DNA from 3 places in the Vibrio sp. 1288 genome. Region 1 is predicted to be linked to each of the others. Evidence: predicted binding sites of a transcription regulator. Region 1 holds the regulator's gene; each other region holds the start of a gene.
What was found. The regulator MetJ, encoded in region 1, represses methionine synthesis genes. The targets are predictions, from matches to a motif close to TTAGACNTNTANANGTCTAA.

Region 2: a site for MetJ is predicted at 3,719-3,738, ahead of metE (5-methyltetrahydropteroyltriglutamate--homocysteine S-methyltransferase). Genes of this name have one in related genera too.
Region 3: a site for MetJ is predicted at 1,784-1,803, ahead of metH (methionine synthase). Genes of this name have one in related genera too.

The regions. Positions count from the first base shown of each region.
Region 1 covers NZ_JAWPOX010000044.1:311-6,516, reverse strand. Annotated here, with positions in the region: gene R8O11_RS22060 (bifunctional aspartate kinase/homoserine dehydrogenase II) at 1-2,036, opposite strand, end outside; gene R8O11_RS22055 (O-succinylhomoserine (thiol)-lyase) at 2,052-3,212, opposite strand; gene metJ (met regulon transcriptional regulator MetJ) at 3,438-3,758, shown strand; gene R8O11_RS22045 (malic enzyme-like NAD(P)-binding protein) at 3,872-5,149, opposite strand; gene bfr (bacterioferritin) at 5,356-5,832, opposite strand; gene R8O11_RS22035 ((2Fe-2S)-binding protein) at 5,926-6,114, opposite strand.
Region 2 covers NZ_JAWPOX010000002.1:140,948-147,153, reverse strand. Annotated here, with positions in the region: gene yciA (acyl-CoA thioester hydrolase YciA) at 37-432, shown strand; gene R8O11_RS02215 (YciI family protein) at 548-844, shown strand; gene R8O11_RS02210 (GspS/AspS pilotin family protein) at 848-1,240, shown strand; gene metE (5-methyltetrahydropteroyltriglutamate--homocysteine S-methyltransferase) at 1,374-3,656, opposite strand; gene metR (HTH-type transcriptional regulator MetR) at 3,938-4,849, shown strand; gene R8O11_RS02195 (DUF4250 domain-containing protein) at 4,871-5,071, opposite strand; gene R8O11_RS02190 (hypothetical protein) at 5,224-5,934, opposite strand; gene R8O11_RS02185 (EAL domain-containing protein) at 6,020-6,206, opposite strand, start outside.
Region 3 covers NZ_JAWPOX010000056.1:12,089-18,294, reverse strand. Annotated here, with positions in the region: gene R8O11_RS23610 (cation:proton antiporter) at 329-1,660, opposite strand; gene metH (methionine synthase) at 1,852-5,532, shown strand; gene lysC (lysine-sensitive aspartokinase 3) at 5,619-6,206, opposite strand, start outside.

The DNA.
Region 1 (6,206 bases):
TCTAGGCCCGATTCTCGAGCCAAGATGACTAACTTACGCATTACATCGGAGCCATCTAAATCAGAACGAGGGTCAGGTTCGGTTAACCCTTGCTGCCAAGCAAGATCGACTAAATCATTAAATGGCACAGAACCATCAAACTGTTGGAACAGCCATGATAACGTCCCCGAGAAAATACCCGATAGAGCGACGATTTCATCCCCACTTTCACGAAGATCTCGCACGGTATGGTTTATCGGTAACCCAGCACCAACCGTTGCGTTGTATAGCCAATGACGACCAATTTTAGCGAATGCATCTTGAACCTGATGGTAGTACTGGCTATCTGCGGAACCGGCCACTTTGTTAGCGGAAATCAAATGAATGCCTTGCTGTGCGATTTCTACGTAGCGCTGAGCCAACTCTTTACTCGCGGTAACATCAAGCACGACTGCTTCATCATAGCTTTTAAGCGCTCCCAAACGTGCCAGCCAATCCCCATTGTTTGCTATGCTTTCATCATCAAATCGTTCAGCAACACTCGCCGCCTCAATACCTTGCTCATCGAACCAATAGGTTTGGCTATCCACAACCGCGACAAGATCAAAGCTCATACCATGACGTTTTTCGAGCTCACTTTTTTGCGTAGCAAATAAATTTAGCCAACTAGAACCAATATTACCCTTGCCACATAAAGCCACTGCCACGCGTTTTTGCGCTTGGAACAACTGGCTATGAATCGTTTGAACCAACGCCTCGGTATCAGTACGGCGCAAAACAGCGACTAGGCTCAGCCCTGAGTCTGTTTCAGAGATAAATTCTACCGGAGAGTGCTTTAGCTTCTGATAAAAGCCAAAGCAATGATTGGCGTTTTTCGTAACGCCTGCACCTACCGCAGCTAAGAGCGAGTAACCTTCTTTTAGCTTAATTTCAGCCTCTACCGCAAGCTCTTGCAAGTGTTTCAATGCACCACCGGCGATTTCTGCGGTGTAAGCCAAGCGTAGCGTGTGCTGATCGGATTGAGCTTCAAATGCCAGTGGCTCTAATTGCGCGCGCTGCAACGCTTGTAATACATCACTCTGTGTTTTTTCGAAGTCGTGCCCATGCATGAAAGACAACTGCACCAATAAAACATCATCCAGTGAAGTAATAATTTTAGCGCCACGACCAGATGCCAATACACGCTCAATACGAGTAGAACCCGACTCTGGCAGATAGCTACACTTGAGATTAAGGTCCATGGTACTTTGCGCCACAGGCTGAAGCGTACGACTGTGTAGCACTGGGGCAGCTAAGCGAGCAAGTTCACTGGCTTCATCCAATCGAAGTAACGGTAATAAACAAGCGTCAGACACCAAACGTGGATCGGCACTATAAACACCAGCAACATCACTCCAAATCGTGACAGTACTGACTTCAGCAAGCGCGCCTATGACCGTTGCAGAATAGTCAGAGCCGTTACGACCAAGTAGAATGGTTTCTCCTGCCTCGTTCTGAGCCATAAAGCCAGTAATTACCACACGTTTATGGTTATGCTGCGCGAGGACCTCTTTAATTAAAGGGTATGAACGAGCGCGATCAACCTCTGGTTGAGTTCCCGCTTCTGCACGTAAAAACGCTCGTGCATCTTGTGCAACCGCAGGGATAGAACGTTGAGATAATAACGCGGCCAATAGGCGAGCAGACCATACTTCTCCGTGCCCCAGTACCGCGGCTTTTTGCGCATTAGTGAGTGGTGCAGTCAGCTCCGAGAGAGTACTGAACTCATCATGTAATAAAGCTAACAGCTCTTCTTTTGCTTCACTCTCCAACAAGCTTTCTATTAGCTCAGTTTGGAACTGTCTCAAGCTTTGAAGCGCTTCATGCGCAATTCGGCCATCTTTATTTAACCCTTCCAAAAACTCAATCAAGCGGTTAGTGGTTTTTCCTGCAGCAGAGACGACCACCAGATCATTTTCTGTCGAATACTCCTTGAGAATACCCACAACGCGTAAGTAGCATTCTGGGTTTGCTAAGCTACTGCCACCAAACTTATGCAGCTGACGTTGTACAGTCATTGTTATTGTCTCCTATTACTGGGTAGCTTTAGCGAACGCTTGTTCTAAATCTGTGATGAGGTCTTGTGCATCTTCCAAACCGACAGACAAACGCAATAGTTGATGAGAGACCCCAGCCTCCGCCAGTGCCTCCTCACCCATTGCACGGTGCGTCATGGATGCTGGGTGGCAAATCAAACTTTCTACACCACCTAATGACTCTGCTAATGAAAACAGTTGGAGCTCTTTCACAAACACCTTTAACTGTTCAAACGAACCAGCAAACTCAAAACTCAACATAGAGCCAAAGCCCGTTTGCTGCTTTTTAGCGATGTCATGACCTGGATGTTCCGGCAGGCTTGGATGATAGATAGTTTTAACTAACACTTGTTTCTGTAGGTAAGCCAGTACCTGCTGTGAGCTCTCTTCATGTACTCGCATACGAGCACCAAGCGTACGAATACCTCGCAGCGTCATGTAACTATCGAAAGGTGTGCCCGTTGCACCAATACAATTGCCCCACCATGCAAGCTCTTCTGCATGCGCTTCTGTGTTGGTGATGATTACCCCACCAATTACGTCCGAATGACCGTTGATGTACTTTGTTGTGGAGTGGATAACAAAATCCGCACCTAGCTCTAAAGGTTTTTGGTACACGGGTGTCAAAAAGGTATTGTCCACCGCAACTAACGCGCCGATTTGTTTCGCTTTTTCACAAGTAGCTGCAATATCCACTACGCGAACCAGAGGGTTTGACGGAGTTTCTAGCAAAATGAGTTTTGGTTTTTGTGCCAATGCAGCATCTAAAGCCTGTTCGTCTGATTGATCGACAAACTGAACCTTAAAATCGCCTTTGTTAGCTCGGGTATTAAAAAGACGATAGGTACCACCATAACAATCGTGAGGAGCAATAATGAGATCATCTGGGCCGAGAAAAGCGGAAACCCATAAATTTAATGCCGACGTACCACAGTTAGTAACAACCGCTCCTTTTCCAGACTCGAGTTCAGATAGCGCACTTTCCAACAGTCCGCGGTTTGGATTACCAGATCGTGTGTAATCATACTTGGGCACTTCACCAAAAGCAGGAAAACCATAGTTAGTGGAAAGATAAATAGGTGGAACGACAGCATGATATTGGCTGTCTGATTCAATACCAGTGCGTACTGCAATGGTCGCAGGTTTGCGAGTGCTCATGGGTGTATCCTTTCACGGGTAATGACTTCTAAATAGGAATGCGCTATATCTAATGAGTAACATAAAGTGATCAACACGCTTCCTTTGCTGTTATGTTCACTTTACTCGTCAAAAAATGAGACGTCAACACTTCTAGACGTCTATATGTCTTTGCTTATGGCGGTAAATGCAGCTAAAATCAGCACCTAAATTATTTTTAACCGATTACATAAATGAAGGTGTGCAATGGCTGACTGGAATGGCGAATACATTAGCCCATATGCAGAGCACGGCAAAAAAAGCGAACAAGTAAAAAAAATTACCGTCTCTATCCCGCTAAAAGTTTTAAAGGTGCTAACTGATGAGCGTACTCGCCGTCAGATCAATAACTTACGCCATGCAACCAATAGCGAATTGCTATGCGAGGCATTTTTGCACGCGTACACAGGTCAGCCACTTCCGACAGATGAAGACCTTCGTAAAGACCGTCCTGATGATATTCCAACAGAAGTAAAAGCGCTGATGACGGAAATGGGCATCGAATTTGAGTCATTCGACGAAGAATAAAAAAGCCTGATAAGAGGTTTCAGGTAATAACTCTTGCCTCGAGCCAAATGAATGACATAAAAAATGGGACGCAATAGCGTCCCATTTTTTATGTATCACATCTGAAAGATATATTACTCTGCCATGTAGTTTTCAGGCATCTCGATACGAGCTACACCTGAATTAACCGCCGCCTGAGCGACCGCTTTTGCAACACGTGGTAGCAAACGTGAATCCATTGGTTTTGGAATAATATAGTCCGCACCAAACTCTAGCTTATCAACACCTGCAGCCTTCAATACGGCTTCAGGTACAGGCTCTTTTGCTAGCTCACGAATCGCCTCAACGGCTGCAAGTTTCATTTCATCATTGATTTCACTTGCACGCACATCAAGAGCACCGCGGAAAATGAATGGGAAACACAATACGTTGTTAACTTGGTTAGGATAATCACTACGGCCAGTACCCATGATCAAGTCATCACGAACTGCGTGAGCAAGTTCCGGCTTGATTTCAGGATCCGGGTTAGAACATGCGAATACGATTGGCTTATCTGCCATCAACTTCAACGCTTCCGCTGGCAATAGGTTTGGACCAGATACACCTAGGAACAGATCTGCACCTTCAATCACGTCTTCTAGTGTGCGCTTATCTGTATTGTTCGCAAATAGCTGCTTATATTCATTAAGATCATCACGACGAGTGTGAATCACACCTTTGCGATCTAGCATGTAGATTTTTTCGCGCATTGCGCCGCATTTGATCAGAAGCTCCATACACGCTACAGCGGCAGCGCCAGCGCCAAGACAAACAATTGTTGAATCTTCAAGTTTCTTACCTTGAAGTTCGATTGCATTCAGCATACCCGCTGCCGTTACAATAGCAGTACCATGTTGATCATCGTGGAATACTGGTACATCACAACGTTCAATCAGACGCTTTTCAATCTCAAAACAGTCTGGTGCTTTAATATCTTCAAGGTTGATACCGCCAAAAGTGTCTGCAATGCTCGCAACAGTATCAACAAATTCATCGATCGTGCGGTGCTTAACTTCAATATCAATAGAGTCAAGACCTGCAAAACGCTTAAACAGTAACGCTTTACCTTCCATCACTGGCTTAGATGCAAGTGGACCTAGGTTACCTAGACCTAGAATAGCGGTACCGTTAGAAATAACAGCAACCATGTTCCCTTTTGCAGTGTACTTGTACACGTTATCCGGGTTTTGTGCGATTTCACGCACTGGCTCTGCAACACCAGGGCTATATGCAAGGGCAAGATCACCCGCCGTTTCCGCAGGCTTTGTCAGTTCGACAGCAATCTTTCCTGGAGTTGGATAAGCATGGTAATCCAATGCTTTTTGGCGATGTTCTTCTTCTGGAGTGGCTGCTTGGTGGTTGTCTTCAGACATGGACGTTTCTCTTTTTTATTTTTAGGTAAGGGGGCATAAATTCTATCGGATAGAAATCAAACTTCATAGGCAAGATTGCGAGCAATATCCTTAAAAAGCCGATAATAAAAGAGATTAGACCAGATAACGGGGTTAAGCACCCGATTTTCGAGTCAGGTGCTCTTTCTTCTTACTATTATTGGAGTATGCAAACTTAGAAAGTATCGTTACTCTTCGTCCACGTATTGCGCTTGGAGATAATTCTCAATACCAGACATTTCAATCAAGCCAAGTTGCGTCTCTAGCCAATCAACATGTTCTTCTTCATCTTCAAGAATATCTTGGAAGAGATCTCGAGACACATAATCTCGAATGTCTTCAGCGTAGGCAATCGCATCTTTTAAATCTGGAATAGCCGCCATTTCAAGCTTTAAGTCACACTCGAGCATTTCCTTGGTATCTTCACCAATCATCAACTTACCTAAATCTTGTAGGTTCGGTAGGCCTTCAAGGAACAAAATACGCTCAATTAGATGATCGGCATGCTTCATCTCATCGATAGATTCGTGATATTCCTTGTCTGCTAGGTGCTTTAAGCCCCAGTCTTTATACATTCGGGCGTGAAGAAAATACTGATTAATAGCGACGAGCTCGTTACCGAGCACTTTATTGAGATGTTGAATGATGATTGGATCGCCTTTCATGACAAAACCCTCCTCTTTGGCTTCATTTAAATGTAGAAGCAAATGAGAAGGTGTCAAAATGTAAGGCAAATAATTACTGCATACTTACAGCAATTAGCTGGCTTGTTTAAATTCCGTGTAACTAGTTTCCGCTAAAATTTCCTTGGCCTGTCTGATGCACTTACCACATTGGCTGCCCAATGCCGTGCACTTTTTGATTCCTTTAATATCTGTTACGCCTTCATCTATCGCCAACTTCCTAATTTTTTTGTCGGAGACACCATGGCAAAGACAAACGTACATACTCAAAAAACCTATAAAACTAATCTGTGACAAACAATATAAACAAGAATAGTTCTTGTTACCAGTCGCATTATGGTGTCCGCTCAGAATAT
Region 2 (6,206 bases), on a different contig from region 1:
CTTAGTTTGAGCGCCTTTAAGATTTAGGATGTCACAATGAGTCAAGAAATTAGCTCTCCGAAAGGTCAAATGCTGCTTCGTACCCTTGCAATGCCTGCAGATACAAACGCCAATGGCGATATTTTTGGCGGTTGGATAATGTCTCAGCTCGACTTAGCGGGCGCGATTCTGGCAAAAGAGATCTCTTGTGGTCGCGTTGTCACCGTTTCGGTATCAAGCATTACGTTCAAAAAACCTGTTGGTGTGGGCGATGTCGTATGCTGCTACGGCGAATGCACTAAGATCGGCCGCACATCCATGAGTGTCGATTTGGAAGTATGGGTCAAACCCGTCAAAGCTCACGGTGTTGGCGAACGCTTCATGGTTTGTGATGCGACCTTCAACTACGTAGCCATTGACAGTGAAGGTAAACCACGTCCGGTTCAGAATTAGTCAACCTACAACGCTAACAGTTAGAAAGGATCTCACATTTTCTGTTGTTCACTTGTGAGAGACACAAAAAAGGCGTTAAATTAACACTTTACCCTACCAATTAAGGAACTATGCTATGTGGTATGTCATCTTTTCACAGGACGTTGAGAACTCGTTGGAAAAACGCATGAGCGTTCGCCCACAACACTTGGATCGCTTACAAAAGCTACAAGACGAAGGTCGCCTTCTTACAGCTGGTCCGATGCCTGCGATAGATTCTGACAATCCTGGAGAAGCTGGATTTACGGGCTCAACTGTCATCGCTGAATTCGCCTCTCTAGAGGATGCTAAAGCGTGGGCAGAAGCCGATCCTTATGTAGCGGCTGGTGTTTACGATCATGTAATCGTGAAACCGTTCAAAAAAGTGTTTTAATTTATGAAAAAATTACTGTGTCTTTTCTTGGTATTTGGTGCTCTGGCTGGCTGTTCATCAACCGATGATAATCAGCGCCAACTTGAGCTTATGGCATCAAACCGAGCAGGAGTCTTGTCAGCGGGCCTCCCTTTAGAGTACGGTCCACTGCAAATAATGCGTGTCTCATCCAACAAAAATGTTGTAGAGATGATGATGATTTATAACGATGGCGCACTCGGTGCAAAGCCGTTAAATCAAGTACTGAATACCAGTATCTATACCTACTGCAGCAACCCAGAAGTTCGCAAGCAAATTGATATGGGCTTGATGTATCGTATTAAGGTACGTAATTCTCGCGGTCAGTTGATGGCAGATGAGTTGGTTTCCGCACAGACTTGTACTCAGGTGAAGTAGCTACAGTAATTTTTGTTGCTTTCGGCATGAGACGATGATTCGCTATTATTGGATAATCTGAAAACGAAAGTTAACAATTAAGAATAGAAAAACGGAGACCACAGTCTCCGTTTTTATTTGCTGTAACGATGTGTTACGCCAGCTCAGCACGGAGCTTCTTCGCCGCTGAAACCAGATTTGCCAATGCGGCTTCTGTCTCCTTCCAGTTTCGTGTTTTCAGACCACAATCTGGGTTTACCCACAAACGTTGAGCCGGAATTTTTTCTGCCGCTTTCTTGATTAAACCTTCAATCCATTCTTCCGTAGGAATGTTTGGTGAGTGAATGTCATAAACACCAGGGCCAATTTCGTTCGGGTAATTGAACTCTTCAAATGCTTTCAGCAACTCCATATTCGAGCGAGATGTTTCAATGGTAATGACGTCCGCATCGAGTGCCGCAACCGAATCAATGATTTCATTGAACTCGCTGTAACACATATGAGTGTGAATCTGAGTTTCTGGTTTTGCACTTGCCGCAGAGACCTTAAACGCATTTACGGCCCATTCTAAGTACGCTTTGTGATCGCGTTTTTTGAGTGGTAAACCTTCTCGAATGGCTGGCTCATCAATTTGAATGATATTGATGCCTGCATCTTGCAGGTCAGACACCTCATCACGCAGTGCCAAAGCAAGTTGCTGCGCAATTTCTTGACGTGTGATGTCTTCACGTGGGAACGTCCAACATAAAATCGTTACTGGTCCAGTCAACATGCCTTTCATCTGTTTGCTGGTTAGCGATTGTGCGTACGTCGACCATTCAACTGTGATCGGTTTTTCACGTTCAATGTCAGCAACTACAATGGCAGGTTTCACACAGCGAGAGCCATAACTCTGTACCCAACCAAATTTGGTCGTTTGAAAACCCGCCAAGTTCTCAGCGAAGTATTCCACCATGTCGTTACGCTCTGCTTCACCGTGAACAAGCACATCTAGGTCGAGCGCCTCTTGACGTTTCACTGCGTCAGCAATATGTCCTTTAAGTGCTTGGATATATTCAGACTCAGATAATTGACCTGTACGATAAGCGCTGCGCTGCACCCGGATTTCACCCGTTTGAGGAAAAGAGCCGATTGTCGTTGTTGGCAACAAAGGCAAGCCCAATACTTCAGCTTGATGCGCAGCACGCTCTGCATAAGGTGCGCTGCGCTCGGCAAGTGACGCGGTAATGTTGTTTAAACGCGCTTGTACTTGAGGTTTATTCACATGTGTTGCTCTCTTGCGCGCTTTGATTGGCTGGCTATAGGTATCACAAGCGCGAATCGCATTTTGATCACCATCGAGCGCTCGGCCAAGCAAGGCGACTTCTGCCACTTTTTGTTTTGCAAAGGCAAACCAACTTTTTACTTCTTCGCTCAGTTCTGTTTCCAGTGCTAAATCAACAGGGCTATGTAGCAGAGAACATGAACTGGCAACCCAAAGTTTGTCGCCCAGTTTCTCTTTGACTGGCTGTAGACGCTCGAGTTGGGTACTTAAATCTGAACGCCACACATTACGACCATTCACAACACCAGCAGAAAGCACCCAATCCTCCGGTAACTTGGTAACTACATCGTCAAGCTGCTTAGGGACGGCAGATAAATCGATATGCAAACCATCCACCGGTAGCTCTACAATTTTGTCTAGCGTATCGCTTACGGAGTCAAAGTACGTCGTTAGCAGCACTTTTACATCGCTTCGAATCACTTGGTAGGCTAGCTTAAACGAATCAGCCCATTTGCTTTCTAGCTCCAGTGACAAAATTGGCTCATCAATCTGAACCCACTCAACACCTTGACTTGCTAGCTTTGCCAAAATAGCTTGGTAAGCAGTAAGTAAGCGTGGTAGCAGGGTTAAGCGGTCAAACCCTTCTTCGACCTCTTTGCCCAAGTAAAGGTAACTGACTGGGCCAAGCAAAACAGGCTTCACTTGGTGGCCAGCTTGAAGCGCTTCGTTGACTTCTTCAAACAGTTGCGGCCAGCTCACTTCAAACGTATCGTCCTTGCTGAACTCAGGGACAATGTAATGGTAGTTTGTGTTGAACCATTTGGTCATATCCGATGCCGCAGCGCCCGCACAGCTGCAACCCGCCTGAGATTGACCGCGACCCACTTTAAACAACGTATCCAGGTTAGGGAAACCATCAGCGTGACGCTTTGGCACATGACCCAATAGCAACGTGGTCGTCAGTACATGATCATACCAAGCGAAGTCGCCAGCGGTGGCAAAACTCAGACCAGCATCCGTTTGTGTTTGCCAGTTTTTGGCGCGTAGATCTGCCCCAACCTTTTTAAGCTCAGCTTGATCAATTTCCCCTCGCCAGTATTTCTCCTGAGCGAATTTTAATTCTCTTTTTTCACCGATACGTGGATAACCTAATATGTGAGTCGTTGTCGCCATGTCCCTATTCCTTTCTCAATTTTGTTCAATTTGTTTGGATCAGAGCATCTTTCGGTAAAGAGTAAGATGTCTGGATGGCTAAACTATCGCTCTCATCTGATATTAGAACAACGTCCATTTATTCAACTTGTTTATTAAAAAAATTCATCATGAAGCGACATGATTCGCAAATAAAAACAACAAACAGACGTCTAGACGTTTACATATCCATTTTTTGTCGTTAAGTTATTTACACGATTGCTATTCTGTTCATAGCGAGCAACAAAGGATGAAAGGAATTCATGATAGAGCTAAAACATTTGCGGACACTCACTTCGCTTCGAGACACTGGCTCTCTAACGGCGACAGCGACCGCTTTGCATCTCACTCAGTCGGCACTGTCTCATCAGATCAAAGATTTGGAGGCGCGAATTGGAGGGCAACTGTTCCTGAGAAAGACTCGTCCGGTGAAGTTCACTTCAGAGGGAGAAATCCTATTGCGTCTTGCAGAAGATATCCTTCCGAAACTCGCAAGAGCAGAAAATGATTTAGCGAGCTTGAAAGAAGACGTCAATGGCCGATTACATATGGCCATTGAATGTCACTCTTGCTTCCAATGGCTAATGCCTGCACTTAGGGAGTACCAACTTGCTTGGCCTAGCGTAACATTGGACTTTTCCTCTGGTTTTGGCTTTGAACCACTCCCAGCTTTATTGGCAGGCGAACTCGATCTTGTTATTACTTCCGATATCCAACCTCGATCTGAAGTCCACTACGAGCCTCTATTCGACTTTGAAATGCGTTTAATTACCGCAACCAACCACCCATTGGCGGAAAAAGAAATTATTGATCCGCAAGATCTCGCAGATCAAACCATGCTCTCTTATCCGGTTCAAAAACAAAGGCTAGACGTCGTAAAACACTTTCTTCAGCCAGCAGGAATAGAACCTGCGAAATGGAAGCAAGCCGACAACACTCTCATGTTAGTTCAGATGGTCTCTGCTGGATTAGGGGTGGCGGCACTACCCAATTGGGCGATTTCTGAATTTTCTCGCCAAGGTCTTATTACCAGTAAACCTTTTGGCCAAGGCTTATGGCGTCGCTTGTTTGCTGCAACGCGTCACTCAGAGAAAGAAAAGCGTTACTTACAAGCTTTTTTCGCAACCGCGAGGCTACAATGTAAAAGCCACCTTGACGGAATCAAGGTGGCTTAAAAGATTTGGGTTATGAAAGGCTTAGCGTTGATATGCTTTAAATTGGTTAGTCAATGGATCGTACTGATAACCGAGCATATCAAGCTTGCCGACTACAGACTCTACATCCATCTCATACACTGATACTAACTCGTCAAAACTGTCGCACTCTAAACGTAGCTTTTCGTTGACGATACCTAGCAAAATAGTGCTGTCCAGATTACCTACATTGCTTAAATCCATCGCGACTCTCCTCTTCGACAAGGTATATAAACAAGCGTAGTAGTAATCACGCGAATTTAAAGTGAGTGAGATCTAAAACGTGATCACCTTATACCCAAGCATCAAGAAAGCACTTGGATATAAGCCGTCTAACTTTGTCTTTAGAGTAGAGGTCAAGCCGCGAGAGAGAATAAACCTTGCAGGCTCGTCATCGACGCGAGTGCTAGCAACAAAGCTACGCTCAGTTGCACCTTTTCTGGTTTCTTATGCGTAAAAATATGCCAACACCACACGATAATTGAAGAAATTAGCATAGCTAAAGACAGCAAGATCGGCTGTGTTGCAGCGTTTAGTGTGGCTTCATCTAACTGGTAAGAAGCAAACAACGTTGCGATGACTAATAGCATTCCAGACACAATGCCAGTAACTGGTAAAATGCGGTGAAATGCCTGTAATCTGCTGCGAGCTATCGTAAGTAGCAATTGAGAAAATGACGCCCCAAGGAAAAATATCATTAGCGCCATCGCTATCGATGCTGGCCAGCTTGATTGCTCAAATACCTGAATACTTACATACGCAAAGGCCAAACCATTCGCTAAATGCATCGCCCATAGTGGCCCTTTTTCACGCGTTTTCTTGGTTTGAACCTGAGAATAGAAGTAGAAAATAGCAAACACGATCATAAATGCTTCAATGCGAAGTGACGCAACAGCGAGCCACAATACAGCTACTGCAGGCAACATTTTATGAAGACGTCCTCGCTGACCAGGACAAATATCGCCCTTGATTAGAAGCAAAGTCAGTAGCGCTTGTGCGCCAAATAGCATCGGAGGGAAAGTAACCAGCAATTGTTGAATCATGTTGAATGCACGCTCAAAAGTCATTTGGGGGGCGATAATATCAAATCAACTATCGCCAAACCACCGAAAGTCGGCCCCCAAATGAGCTAAAACGGTAAGACAATTTTATTCACAGAGAAGCAAGATACTTCAACGCGTCTTCCTGCGTTAAAACTCCACGGTACTCTTCTTTGGTATTACACAGTACCCAAGGGAAACGGATGCCGGTTTTAACCAACTCTCGAATAACAGAGACAGGTAAATCCTCATCAACCAACACAAATTCGGTGCTCATTATCTGATTAACAGGACGTTTC
Region 3 (6,206 bases), on a different contig from region 1:
CGCAATCACCCTAAATGTATCTTTCTCATAAAAATACAAACTCGCTCATTGCTAAGTATTGTGGAAGTTTAGCTTTGATATTTGCGAGGAGCCTATATTGCCAAGAGAAGAGAAGAGAAGAGAAGTGATAAATGGGTAAATTAAAAGGCTCGTCTATGAATACTATCTATCGGCAATAGTTAGTATCTATGAAAATGTAGCGTAGCGATTCTTAGTATATTTGAAGGTATATCAAAGAATAAGGAGCATTCGTTCTTGAAGGGGAGTCTGAAAATTAGTTATGAAAAAAGCAGCTAGGTAGCTGCTTTTTTTATTAAGTTACGTGTCTTTAAGAGTCAACTGGCTCCGTATGTTCCGGAGTGGTTATTGCTTGGTTGTTCTCTTCCATCTTCTTCTCTTCTGCTTTTGCTTTTTCAATCATTGGAGTGATTGTTGAGCCTTGAATGAGGATAGAGAAAACAACGACGGAGTAGGTCATTACAAGAATAATCTCTTTTACATCGATTAACTTATCTTGAATCACCCAAATACCAGATGGAATGGAAAGTGCCATTGCCAATGCAAGGCCCCCGCGTAAGCCGCCCCACGTCAAAACACGCACTGACCATGGATTATATTTTCTGTAACGTTTAAAGCCTATGTAAGAAAGAAATACACTTAGATAGCGAGCTGCTAGTACAAGAGGGACTGAAATAGCCATCATGATCCAGTCTTCTTTGTGGAATTCAAATAGCAGCATCGACATGCCGATCAGTAGGAATAACACGCCATTCAAGAACTCATCAACAAGCTCCCAAAAATGGTCAAGGTGATCTTCACTCTCTTTTGAAAAGCCAATAAAGCGTGTCCAGTTGCCAATCATAATACCGGATACAACCATTGCGAGTGGGCCTGATACATGGATGTATTCAGCAAATGCGTAACCTGCCGTTGGGACACCAATGGTAAGTAACAATTCCATTGAGTGATCATCGGTGGCACTGATCAAGTAGTGGAATAGCAAACCGAGGACGAAACCATATGTGATACCACCGATAGCTTCTTGGATGAAGAGCAAGGTGACACTACCTACAGTTGGTGCCTCAGTGCCAAATGCAATCGTAAATAGAGTGACGAAGATAACCAAACCGAAGCCATCATTGAAGAGCGATTCTCCTTCAATCTGAGTGGAGATACGTTTAGGAGCATCTAGTTTTTTCACAATAGCCAATACAGCGATTGGGTCAGTTGGCGATATTAGAGCACCAAATAGTAAGCAGTAGACCAAATCAAATTGGATGCCAATTAACTGACAAAACCCATACAGCGCAAATCCAATAAAGAACGTAGAAAACAGTGTAGCTCCAAGGGCTAAAACAGTGATCTCCCACTTTTGATCTTTAAGGTTCGGGAGTTTGATGCCTAGTCCACCAGCAAATAGTAAGAAGCCAAGAATGCCTTTGAGCAAGAAATCTTCGAAGTTAATCCTTGTGACCGTCTCCGTTGCAATTTCGGTGAGATGGAACCAGTTGTTTTGACCCGCAATTAAGATTAGAAGTGAAAGCACCATTGAACCTGCGGTAATCGCAATGGTGGTTTGCATCTTTCCTATCTTGCTGTTTACAAAAGCAATTAGCATCGCAGCTGCGGATAGAAAACATAAAGTATGATAGACCGACATAGAGCTCTCTATTTGTAACATTTTATGAATGGAATTCTCGGCTGATGCTGCTTAAATAGCAAACATTTTTTCGTGATTATTTTGTAAGTTAAGAAGGAGATAAAATAATCATTAATTCCACGTTTAGACGTCTAGACTCCTGAGGTTTGTGTGATAGGATGGAAAGATAACTAAAGGAATGAGGCTGTACTGTGGGAAGTAACGTAAGACAACAGATTGAAGCTCAATTGAAGCAACGTATTCTTTTGATTGATGGTGGTATGGGAACCATGATTCAGGGATACAAACTTGAAGAGCAAGACTATCGAGGAACGCGCTTTGCGGATTGGCATTGTGATCTAAAAGGTAACAACGACCTGTTGGTTCTAAGTCAGCCTCAACTTATCAAGGAAATTCACGCTGCATATTTAGAAGCGGGTGCAGATATTCTCGAAACCAACACGTTTAACGCAACAACCATTGCGATGGCTGACTACGAGATGGAAAGCCTAAGTGAAGAAATTAACTTTGCAGCTGCCAAGCTTGCACGTGAAGTTGCAGACGAATGGACCGAAAAAACACCCGATAAACCGCGTTATGTCGCAGGGGTTTTAGGGCCGACGAACCGCACTTGTTCTATCTCTCCTGATGTAAACGACCCTGGATATCGAAATGTTTCTTTCGACGAGTTAGTTGAGGCTTACTCTGAATCGACTCGAGCGCTGATTAAAGGTGGTTCTGATCTTATTCTTATCGAGACCATCTTCGATACTCTTAACGCTAAGGCTTGTTCATTTGCTGTTGAAAGTGTGTTTGAAGAGATGGGTATTGAGTTACCTGTGATGATCTCGGGGACTATTACTGATGCTTCCGGTAGAACATTATCCGGTCAAACCACAGAAGCGTTTTACAACTCATTACGTCATGTTAAACCGATTTCGTTTGGTTTGAACTGTGCACTTGGCCCGGATGAACTGCGTCCTTATGTTGAAGAGCTCTCGCGTATATCAGAATCTTTTGTTTCCGCTCACCCAAATGCTGGGCTTCCGAATGCATTCGGCGAATACGATTTGTCGCCAGAAGATATGGCTAAGCATGTTAAAGAGTGGGCTCAAAGTGGCTTTTTAAACTTGATTGGTGGGTGTTGTGGTACAACTCCTGAGCACATTCGCCAAATGGCACTCGCGGTTGAAAATATCGCCCCTCGTCAATTACCTGAACTTCCCGTTGCTTGTCGCTTGTCTGGCCTAGAGCCACTCGCTATTGATAAAGACTCTTTATTTATCAATGTCGGTGAGCGTACGAATGTAACCGGTTCTGCGCGTTTTAAGCGCTTGATTAAAGAAGAACTGTACGATGAAGCGCTCGATGTGGCTCGTCAACAAGTTGAAAATGGCGCTCAAATTATCGATATCAACATGGATGAAGGCATGTTGGATGCACAAGCTTGTATGGTTCGCTTTTTAAACCTTTGTGCGTCAGAACCTGAAATCTCAAAAGTACCAATCATGGTTGACTCTTCCAAGTGGGAGGTTATTGAAGCCGGTCTTAAGTGCATCCAAGGAAAAGGCATTGTTAACTCGATCTCTCTCAAAGAAGGCAAAGAGAAATTCGTTGAACAAGCTAAGTTGATCCGCCGTTACGGTGCGGCTGTGATTGTGATGGCGTTTGATGAGATTGGGCAAGCAGATACACGTGAGCGCAAAGTAGAAATTTGTACCAACGCTTACCGAATTCTTGTTGATGAAGTGGGCTTTCCACCAGAAGACATCATTTTTGACCCAAACATTTTTGCCATTGCTACGGGGATCGAGGAGCATAATAACTACGCGGTGGATTTCATTGAAGCCGTTGGCGATATCAAACGTTATTTACCACATGCGATGATCTCGGGTGGTGTTTCTAACGTCTCATTCTCTTTCCGTGGCAATAACTATGTACGTGAAGCGATTCACGCGGTGTTCCTCTACCACTGTTTTAAAAATGGTATGGATATGGGGATTGTGAATGCGGGTCAGTTAGAAATCTACGATAACGTGCCTGAAAAATTGCGTGAGGCTGTGGAAGATGTCGTTCTTAACCGTCATGATGACGCCACTGAGAGATTGTTAGATATCGCGGCGGAATATGCAGGCAAAGGGGTAGGTAAAGAGGAGGATGCCTCTGCACTTGAGTGGAGAACTTGGCCTGTTGAAAAGCGCTTAGAGCACGCGTTAGTGAAAGGAATAACTGAGTTCATCGTTGATGATACCGAAGAGGCTCGTGTCAACGCTTCAAAGCCATTAGAGGTGATTGAAGGCCCACTAATGGATGGGATGAACGTCGTCGGAGACTTGTTTGGTGAAGGTAAAATGTTCCTTCCTCAGGTCGTAAAATCTGCACGAGTGATGAAGCAAGCAGTCGCGCATCTGGAGCCCTACATCAATGCAGAAAAGCAGGTGGGACAAACAAACGGTAAGATTTTGCTAGCGACGGTCAAAGGTGATGTACATGATATCGGGAAAAATATCGTTGGCGTTGTATTGCAGTGCAATAACTACGAAATTATCGATCTTGGTGTCATGGTTCCTTGCGAAAAGATCTTAAAAGTAGCGCAAGAAGAAAACGTCGATATTATTGGTTTATCAGGGTTGATCACGCCTTCATTAGACGAAATGGTGCATGTTGCAAAAGAGATGGAGCGTCTCGACTTTAACTTACCTCTTCTCATCGGTGGCGCAACAACGTCAAAAGCCCATACAGCAGTTAAGATTGAGCAAAATTACAAGCATCCAGTGGTTTACGTGAACAACGCCTCACGTGCAGTGGGCGTATGTACTTCTCTTCTGTCAGATGAACGTCGCCCTGAGTTTGTTGAAAAACTTGAAGCTGATTACGAACGAGTACGTGATCAACATAATCGAAAGAAACCGAGAACCAAACCAGTGACATTAGAAGCGGCTCGAGCGAATAAAGTTGCTATCGATTGGGAAGCTTACACCCCTCCAGTGCCTGTTAAGCCTGGCATTCATATCTTCGATGATTTTGATGTGGCTATATTACGTCAATACATCGATTGGACACCATTCTTTATGACTTGGTCACTTGTGGGTAAGTATCCAACAATTTTCCAACATGAAGAAGTTGGTGAAGAAGCAAAACGTTTATTCGAAGATGCCAACGAGTTACTTGATCGAGTTGAGCGAGAAGGCCTGTTAAAAGCGCGTGGAATGTGTGGCTTATTCCCTGCTGCGAGCGTGGGGGACGACATTGAAGTTTATGCTGATGAAACTCGTACCGACGTTGTGAAAGTATTACGTAACTTGCGACAACAGACCGAGAAACCAAAAGGATTCAACTATTGTTTATCCGACTACATCGCACCTAAAGAGTCGGATAAACATGATTGGATAGGGGCATTTGCTGTCACTGGTGGTATTGGTGAACGAGAGCTTGCTGATGAATACAAAGCACAGGGAGATGATTACAACGCAATTATGATTCAAGCGGTGGCGGATCGCCTAGCCGAAGCGTTTGCTGAGTATTTGCATGAGCGTGTCCGTAAAGAAATTTGGGGTTATGCAGCTGATGAAGATTTATCTAACGATGATCTCATTCGTGAAAAATACCAAGGTATTCGCCCTGCGCCGGGTTATCCCGCGTGTCCTGAACATACTGAAAAAGGACCGCTTTGGGAGTTACTTAATGTGGAAGAGAACATTGGTATGACTCTAACCTCCAGCTATGCAATGTATCCGGGCGCGTCAGTCTCTGGTTGGTATTTCTCTCATCCTGACTCACGTTACTTTGCGATCGCACAGATCCAAGAAGATCAGCTAGAGAGTTACGCCGATCGTAAGGGGTGGGATAGGATCGAGGCTGAAAAATGGTTAGGGCCAAACATTAACGGTTAAATTGATGTTTACCTCGTCCAAATGTAACAACTAATGAAACGACAAAGGGCTGCAAATACGCAGCCCTTTGTTTTATTGAGTTGAACTTACTTCTCAAACAACTCAGTGTGGAGTTTTTGTATGGCTTGTTTCGATACCGATTCATGGAGCAAGAAGCATAAGTTGTGAGGGCTAGCGCCATAACAAATCATGCGTAGGTTAAAATCTTCTAGCGTGCCAAAAACCTGTTTCGCGTAGCCTTTACTCTCACTCATGTTGTTTCCAATGAGAGCAACGAGGCATAGGTCATGTTCAACTTCTACCTTACATAACTCTTCTAACTCTTCTCGTGCAGCTTGCGGCAGCTGTGGTGCTCCGCCAGAGGTATCAGTTTGATCAAGTGTTAACGATACACTGATTTCAGATGTCGTGATCAAATCGACAGAGATCTTATGCTTTGCAAGGATCTCAAAGACCTTTGCTAAAAAACCGTATGCGTGGAACATATTGGCGCTGCGTAGCGTTACCATGGTTTGGTTACAACGCAAAGCTAGCGCACGGAATAACGGTGAGCTTTCGACTTGGTGGCGAATCCAAGTTCCCCCTTTTTCTGGCTCTTTCGATGACCCTACAAATACCGGAATGTCGTGGCGCAATGCAGGTACTAGCGTAGAAGGGTGAAGGATTTTAGCGCC